4 regions of the Paenibacillus xylanexedens genome follow, and region 1 is predicted to be linked to each of the others. Evidence: predicted binding sites of a transcription regulator. Region 1 holds the regulator's gene; each other region holds the start of a gene.
What was found. The regulator Rex, encoded in region 1, represses fermentation and respiration genes when NADH is low (regulators of the CRP and FNR family bind a similar motif). The targets are predictions, from matches to a motif close to TTGTGAAATATTTCACAA.
Positions count from the first base shown of each region.

Region 2: a site for Rex is predicted at 1,169-1,186, ahead of nirB (nitrite reductase large subunit NirB). Genes of this name have one in related genera too.
Region 3: a site for Rex is predicted at 1,064-1,081, ahead of pflB (formate C-acetyltransferase). Genes of this name have one in related genera too.
Region 4: a site for Rex is predicted at 1,290-1,307, ahead of BS614_RS01280 (cytochrome ubiquinol oxidase subunit I). Genes of this name have one in related genera too.

Region 1 is NZ_CP018620.1:5,137,681-5,139,893, forward strand. It holds gene BS614_RS22345 (amidohydrolase) at 1-824, opposite strand, end outside; gene BS614_RS22350 (redox-sensing transcriptional repressor Rex) at 811-1,464, opposite strand; gene dinG (ATP-dependent DNA helicase DinG) at 1,683-2,213, opposite strand, start outside.
Region 2 is NZ_CP018620.1:5,736,904-5,739,116, reverse strand. It holds gene nirB (nitrite reductase large subunit NirB) at 1-1,079, opposite strand, end outside; gene BS614_RS25145 (acyltransferase family protein) at 1,466-2,213, shown strand, end outside.
Region 3 is NZ_CP018620.1:5,325,105-5,327,317, forward strand. It holds gene pflB (formate C-acetyltransferase) at 1-981, opposite strand, end outside.
Region 4 is NZ_CP018620.1:326,209-328,421, forward strand. It holds gene BS614_RS01280 (cytochrome ubiquinol oxidase subunit I) at 1-1,168, opposite strand, end outside; gene BS614_RS01285 (tetratricopeptide repeat protein) at 1,552-2,213, shown strand, end outside.

The DNA of each region.
Region 1 (2,213 bases):
TTATGGGATACAGCCACATCATGTCGGGCCAAAATTTCAATCTCTTCGTCATTCAGATGCACCGCATGTGCAACCAGGGATGGACGGGAGAAAAAGCCCAGTTTCTCCAGATGTGCCACAGGACGCAGTCCATAATCAGCCACGTTCTGCTCCACTTCACGAAGCGTTTCCGACATATGTGTATGAAGGGGAAGGTTTAGGTCGTTCGCGACCTGTACAAGCTTCTCTATGTAGTCAGGAGGGCATGTATATGGTGCATGTGGCGAGATTACGGTTGTAATGCGACCATCTGCCTGTCCATTCCACTCACGTGCAAACGCAGCCGACTCCTCCAGCTTCCGCAATTGTTCTTCTTCCGAGCACAGCCCGATTACACCACGTGCCAGTGCTGCTCTAACGCCGGATTGCTCCACAACTTTGGCAACTTGATCCATGTGATCGTACATGTCCAGGAAAGCTGTAGTTCCGCCTTTCAACATTTCAAGCACTGATAGCGAAGTTCCCCAATATACGTCTTCTGAAGTCATTTTCGCTTCCATTGGCCACATTTTTTCCTGCAACCATACTTGCAACGCAAGATCATCTCCGTGCCCTCTGAGCAACGACATTGCTGCATGACCATGCGTATTGATCAGACCCGGCAGGAAGAACAGTCCTTTTCCATCTACTTTGGTACTATTTTTGTCTCCATCCGGCAATGTCTCACCAATATGCACAATCTTGTCATCCTCAACAACCATGTATCCTTGAACCACGTTCCATGTTGTGCCGCCTTCATTAACGGCAAATTTGCCGTTGTGAATTACCCATCTATTTGTTGTCATCTTCCTCGTCGTCCTTTCCAGTCTCCAAGTAATAGGCCAAACTAAGCAGATCCGTTGTAAAGTCAGCATGGTGAATGCGGATATGCGGCGGTGTTTTTAGAATTGTTGGTGCAAAATTAAGGATCGCTTCGATTCCGGATTCAATAAGCTGATCGGCTACATTTTGGGCTTCCGTATCCGGAACCGTGATAATTCCGATGCGAATGTTTTCCGTTTTAACCGCTTCCGTCAATTCATCCATTGGTTTTACCGTCAAACTGTTGATTTGACTACCAATCTTCGGTCCGTATGCATCGAATACAGCAACAATCTTCATGTTGTCTTTCAGATACGCGTTATAGTTGGACAAGGCCTGTCCGAGGTTACCCGCGCCTACCAGAGCCACATTAATTTGCTGATCGATTTTGAGAATGTGACGAATTTTCTCGATCAAATAGGATACATCATACCCGATCCCTTTACGACCAAAATCACCGAAGTAAGCCAGGTCTTTACGAATTTGGGCCGGATTCAGATCCAGCCTCTGTCCAAGCTCTTGAGAAGAAACAGTAGCCACCTCACGCTGATGCAACTCGTTTAAATAGCGCAAGTATACAGGCAGACGTCGTACCACCGCTTCCGAAATTTTATCCGATTTCATTCTTGCTCCCCCTTACCAAGGCCACGATAAAATAATAGATGAAAAGATGAGTATTCTGTATAAACTCAAAGATAAACGTGACATTTTATACAGAATGCTCCTTGTAATTTAGGTTATAAGTTCTTACGTGCAACTGCTTTAATCGGATACGGAAATATCTAATAAAGTTTAACGCCAAACGATAGTGTCATGCAATGATATAACGACCAAAACAACTATTATTCTTGTTCATTAGCTGGTTTTTCCAACCATTCGGTAATTCGTGGAACCATCTGCTCCGTAAGCATATGCTCCATTTTGGGACCAGGTAATGAATATAAAAAGAATTTACCATAATACGCTTCAATCACCCGTGTATCATAAACAATGACAATTCCTCTGTCCTTTGCTGTACGCACCAATCGGCCAAATCCCTGCTTGAAACGAATGACCGCTTGTGGCACGGACAGTTTCATGAACGGATTTTTCTTCTGTTCCTGAAGCAACTCACTCTTGGCTTCCACCAACGGATGATTCGGTGGCTGGAAAGGCAGTCTCACAATAGCGAGACAAGTTAGCGCCTCTCCCGGGATATCTACACCCTCCCAGAAGCTGCTTGTGCCAAGAAGTACCGTAGCTTTGGCATCTTGGAACCTGCGAGTCAATTTGGAACGACTTCCACTATCAACGCCTTGACCAAGCAACGAGATGTCGTTACCAGACAGAGCTTCTTTCAGCGGATCATAGACCTGTCTCAACATCTTGTATGA
Region 2 (2,213 bases), 600 kb from region 1:
TCACGAAGCAGAATTTTTTTGTAAGTCCGTTTCCAGTCATCTTTGTGCGAAATGACGGTGTGCTCTGGGCTGTCGATGAATTCACCAGTTGAAAACACGTCCACACCCGAAATTTTCAATTTCGTGGATACAACTGAACCTTCATAAGGAGCGGTCTCCACACCGCAGATATGTTTCGCCAGAATCATACCTTGCTCGAACAATGGGGCAACGAGGCCGTAACATACCCCGCGGTGCTCTGTACATTCCCCAACCGAGTACACATTCTCAAGTGAAGTCTGCATATAGTCATTCACGACAATGCCCCGATTCACTTCCATACCGCTTTCGCGGGCTACAGCCGTATTGGGTTTAATGCCTACAGCCATGACCACAAAATCAACATTCAGAACCGTATCATCTGCAAAACGAATTCCTTCAACCCGTTCGCCACCCAGCAGTTCGGAAGTCTGCGCACCCATTTTGAACCGGATACCCTGACGTTCGAGTTCTGCCTTCAACATGGCTGAAGCTTGCGGATCAAGCTGACGCTCCATCAGATCTTCCATCAGATGCACTACGGTAACTTCCATGCCAAGTTGTACCAACCCTTTGGCAGCTTCAAGACCAAGCAATCCGCCTCCGATAACGGCCGCTCTTTTATACTGCTTAGCAGCTTCCAGCATGACATTACAATCGGCGATATCGCGGAAACCGACAACACCTTCTTTGTCATGTCCAGGTACGGGGAGAATAAAGGAGTTGGAGCCTGTTGCAATGATAATTTTGTCATAAGGAACGCGAGTTCCATCCTCAGTCACAACTTCGTGTGTCTCGGCATCGATTCGTGTAACCGTTGTGCCTGTGTGCAATGTAATGCCGTAATCTTCATACCAGTGAAGGTCGTTCAGCACGATATCGTCCAGCGTTTTGCTTCCTTCCAGTACGTACGACAACATAATGCGGTTGTAGTTAGGATAGGGCTCGGTGCCAAAAACGGTAATATCAAATCGCGTAGTTAATTTCAGAATTTGTTCAACGGTACTGATTCCTGCCATACCGTTACCAATGATGATGAGGTTCTCTTTTTTTCCGTTCATGTGTGTATGCCTCCTTGAATAGACGCTGTACATTACTCAAAATTTAAGTGGTTTATATTTGAAATTATACAAGTAGTTGACGACAGTTTATGTGATTTAATTCACTAATAAAGATAGTTCAGTCAACTATTCGTTGGTGTGATCCCGGTCACAGATTTTTATATATATTTCCAGAGCGACATATATACATATCCAAATGGATATTATACAGGCTGATTAATCAAGGCATATACTACGAGGCATAACGACGCGTCGATATGATCTTTTCAAAATTTGGTATTTTTTTTGCTAACACGAAACACACTACTAGGGCTTAATGAAGTTTCAGAAGTGAAGATGGGGACGTGAATTCTCATTGTGTTGACATGGCTGAAAGGAGATCACCTATGGGTGTAAAAAGAATGGACGATACCTCACCGGCTGCAACACAGCCGGAGATTATTAAAGCGGTTGCAGTAACTGCTGTGATGATGCAGCTGATCCTGTCGGTTCTCTTAAAGCAGTTTCCCGATGTATCTCACAGAATAGAGATTGGCATGTTGTACAATCTGGCGAAGTTCTCGGCACCTGCCTTTATTTTTGCCATTTTGTATGATGTGGCACAGCTGCGAGACGTAAAGTATGGACACTATGTATGGCATAAAGCTAAAGAGATCATCGGGCCTTATCTCTTCTGGACTACCGTATATATATTAACGGTGAATGCAGGCGGATATGAGCAGGTGGGGGATGTTGTACAAGCCTTTCTGCTGGGAACGGCAGCCCCGCATTTGTGGTATACGGTCATGATGTTCCAATATCATTTGCTCATTCCGCTGGTGACTGCACTGGCTCTGCTCATGATTCGGAATCGAAAAAAAGCAGCTGTGGCATGGGTGGTATCCATCATCGTGTATGCCATTCTGATTCTGCTCTATGACCGATATGTTCTGCTGGATCTTTTGCATCCCGATCTGGTCTACACGGATCGAATCTTTGCCATGTATGGACTATTTGCATTGCTGGGAATGGGTACATCCATATATAAGGAAGCTTGCCTTGTCTGGTTGGACAAAATGAAGTGGGCGCTGCTGCCCATCGGTGTGCTGTTGTTTATTTGGGTGAACCGGGAACTATTTGCGTATGGGTTTGAGG
Region 3 (2,213 bases), 190 kb from region 1:
ACTGAACAATTCGTTGTAATCCGGTGTACGTAGGAATTTGACAATCCGCAGTTTCATTACGAAATGGTCAACCAATTCCTGAGCCTGTTCTTCGGACAGAATGCCTTCTTGCAGGTCACGTTCAATGTAGATATCCAGGAAAGAAGATACACGTCCCAGGGACATCGCAGCACCGTTCTGTTCTTTGATCGCAGCGAGATAACCGAAGTACAACCATTGGAATGCTTCTTTTGCTGTTGTCGCTGGTAAGGAAATATCGAACCCGTGCATATCGCCCAATTGCTTCAATTCTTGCAATGCACGAATCTGTTCAGACAATTCTTCCCGCAGACGAATGACATCTTCATCAATGACATCGACTTCGAGTGCATTCAATTCACCTTTTTTGTTACGAATCAGGAAGTCTACCCCGTACAAAGCTACACGACGATAGTCACCGATGATCCGGCCACGGCCGTACGCATCTGGCAGACCTGTAATAATCCCTGCTTTACGCGCTGCGCGCATATCGGAAGTATAAGCATCGAATACACCCTGGTTATGTGTTTTGCGAATGTTCGTAAATATATCAATGACGCCTTGAGGCAATTCGAAGCCGTATGCTTCACATGCATCAATCATCATCCGGATTCCGCCTGTTGGTTGAATGGAACGTTTGAACGGAGCATCGGTCTGAACGCCGACAATCTGCTCTTTGGATTGATCCAGGTAACCTGGTTGGTGTGAAACAATAGTTGCTGGTGTGTTCACATCAACGTCAAGTACACCGCCGTTATCCCGTTCTTTTTTGGTCAGATCAGATACGATATCCCACAATTCTTTGGTATTCTGGGTTGCACCTGCGAGAAATGCTTCATCGCCGTAATACGGAGTCAAGTTGTGTGCCAGAAAATCATTCACATCTACGGATTTGGTCCATGTTCCTTTGGTAAAGTTTCTCCAGCCTGTTTGTTGTTTGACATCTTTTTCAATCACCGACATCTTAATCCCTCCACTAATTTGGATTTCTGGACACATAACATCTTGCTTCATTCGTAGCATTGTGTGCCCAGAGCCGCGATTAATGTGAATTGTTTCACATAAACCGGAACATGTTCTCTCTACTTGGGAACCGGAACCGCGGGATGAATGTTTTTCTTACATTTTCAGTATACGACTTGGGGCTTTCATCATCTGTGATTTTTGTCACAAAGCCAGTGAACTAACTCACTCCACCTGCGCTGTGTCCCATTGACCCCTGTAAATTCACACTTAGCCACTGCGCGGGCAGAACAACTTCCGATCGCTGTTCATTATTTAAATTTACTGAAAAAGCGAATGAACCATAGATGATGTACACTGGCCACTACAAGGAGAGAATAACCTTCCGATCGCTGTTATCCCCGGATTTTTTGATTCATTTTTTTCAAAGGTGAAAATCCAGTGATAAAGGCGAGCGCTTCGCTTCTTCAGGTTTTTTCTCTCCTTTCCGTTATCGTGTACATTAGGTAGTTCTACTAATAAAACAATAAAATTCAATATTTATTTCGAAGACGCAAGCTTCGCTTTTCAGGTTATTTCTGCCCTCTCCGTTATTGTGTGAACATCTGGCTCAAACGGCCACATCACGAATTCCATGCCACCTCTTTAGAACCCTTTTGCTCCTCTATGCTCGGAGCAAAACAAATCTTAAAATAAATCCTGAAAAACAGATGCTCGCTCTTCTGTTTTTCTGCCCTTTTCTTTATTGTCGAACATCTGGCTCAAACGGCCACATCACGGATTCCGCGCCACCTCTTTAAGAACCTTTTGCTCCTCTATGCTCGGAACAAAACAAAACTTAAAATAGACCCTGAAAAACAGATACTTCGCTCTTCTGTTTTTCTGCCCACTCCGTTATTGTGTGAACATCCGGCTCAAACAGCCAGATCACGAATTCCGTGTAACCTCTTTAAGAACCATTGCTCCTCTATACTCGGAGCAAAACAAAACTTAAAATAGACCCTGAAAAACAGATACTTCGCTCTTCTGTTTTTCTGCCCACTCCGTTATTGTGTGAACATCCGGCTCAAACAGCCAGATCACGAATTCCGTGTAACCTCTTTAAGAACCATTGCTCCTCTATACTCGGAGCAAAATAAATCTTAGAATAAATCCTGAAAAACAGATGCTCGCTCTTCTGTTTTTCTGCCCTCTCGTTATGGCGTGAAAGACGGCAATCGGGGCTCCCCTCT
Region 4 (2,213 bases), 2.2 Mb from region 1:
TTCCAACCTCGGTCATAATCCAACCTGATGTATTGGCGATAAACGGCAAGGATATAGCAAATACCATCAGACGCATAAACCACTTCCCAGCGACCTCCAGCTTCTTACGCATGGCTAGGAACGTACCGTATAGCGCCAGTGCAATCATCAAACCACCCGCTGCAATCATGATACGGAAACTCCAGAACGTTGTCCGTACTGGCGGGATATAATCCCCCGGTCCATACGTCTGTTCATACTCAGCTTGAAGCTCCTTCATGCCTTTGACACTACCAGAGAACTTGCTGTAGGACAGGTAACTGAGCAATCCAGGGATTTTGATCTCACCCGTACTCTCCTGTTTATCCGGATCGATAAAAGCGACCACCGTCCATGGTGCCGGATCTTCTGTCGTTGTCCATGTTCCTTCACTGGCTGCCATCTTCATCGGCTGTGTCTCCACGAGATATTGAGCCTGGAAGTGTCCGGAGAAAGCTACACCAAACGAGGAAACAAGAGCGATAATGATCGCGATATTAAACGATTTGCGGAAGATCTCCACATCCTGCTTTTTCATCAATTTGTAGGCACTGATCCCGGTTACGACGAAGGCCCCTGTCATCAATGCCCCAAAAATCGTATGTGGGAACTCGACGAGCAACTGACCATTCGTGATGAGTGCAAAGAAATCATTCATCTCGGCTCGGCCGTTGTTAATCTCAAACCCGACCGGATGTTGCATAAATGAATTGGCTGCCAGAATCCACAGCGCAGACAGGAATGTGCCAACAAACACCAGCCAGATGCAGGCCAGATGCACTTTTTTGGACAAACGATCCCATCCGAATATCCACAATCCAATAAATGTAGACTCCATAAAAAACGCCAGTAGCGCTTCAATAGCCAGTGGCGCACCGAACACGTCCCCGACAAATCGGGAGTACTCGGACCAGTTCATACCGAACTGGAACTCTTGCAAAATACCTGTGACTACCCCGACGGCAAAGTTAATCAGGAACAGCTTGCCCCAGAACTTGGCCATCGTTTTGTAGATTTCCTTACCCTTAACAACGTACAACGTCTCCATGATCGCAACCAACAGTACAAGACCGATGGATAGCGGGACAAAAAAGAAATGGAAAATCGTTGTAAGTGCATATTGGATACGCGATAACATAATCGGATCCATACCGTTACCCCTTCTTTCTGTTCACTTCGCAGTATGCGTATTTGGCATTGAAGCTGCACCTTCGCTGTCTGTCCGCCAAATACGTTGATGAACGTATTGTGCCAGATTACCTATTTTATACATGTGAGAATTATCACAATCTTCCTCTCTAGAGCAAAAAAAAGTGATCCTGGTCACACAAAAGATAAAATTCAGCCTATTATCACAGCTTGCCAACTGCATCTATTCATGGAAGATACTCATGTTTGGGACGGAATGCCCATATGTTAGTCTCAGGCATATCATGCGAAGTACCGTGAGGGCTTTACATATGAAGTGAAAGCATGAAGCACATGCAGAGCGAATGACGCTCCATATTACAGTCAAGGTGAGGTGAACTATTCATGGAAAAACCTGCACCACTGCCAGGTGAAGACACCGAAGCCAGCCTGGATAAGGCCAGTACAACACAGCCCCCTATCCGGTATGTTCTCTTCCCTCGCAAAGGAGGCTGGTCATCCTTTCCCTATCCCGATATTGCTGCACTGCTGTCGATCGAGGGAGAGGTCTACTATGTCAGCAGCCTGACGCAAACAGAAGATGTACCTCCGGTCATTACCGCCATCTCCCTCCCTGAGGCAGAGCAGCTATTGCTGGAACCTCGCACCGTAGCCGTGGTCGCCCATCCCTACTGGCTAATAGCTACGGCTTCGCTGGAGCCTGAGCTATGTATTGCCCTGCTCCCTGAGCCTGCTGGAAACGAAGCAGAATCTCCGCTATGGGAGAGCAGTATTTCCAAACTGGTCGGCATCGCCGATCTGGTAGGCACATCCTCCGAAACACGTTATATGAAGCTGTTATTCCAAGGCGTACGTGTTATCTGGCTGGGCGGCGAAGACCCTGCACCTGCGGGTACGATGCAAAAGGATGATCTCGAAGTCCCTCTCCGGGACTACGAACTGTTCTTCCTGCATGCGCTGCGGCAGGTCTTGTCAGGCACTCCGGATAGCGTCACCCTGCTTCAATGCAGTGTACGTGCCGACTTCTACCGCCAGCTTCGTGCCAA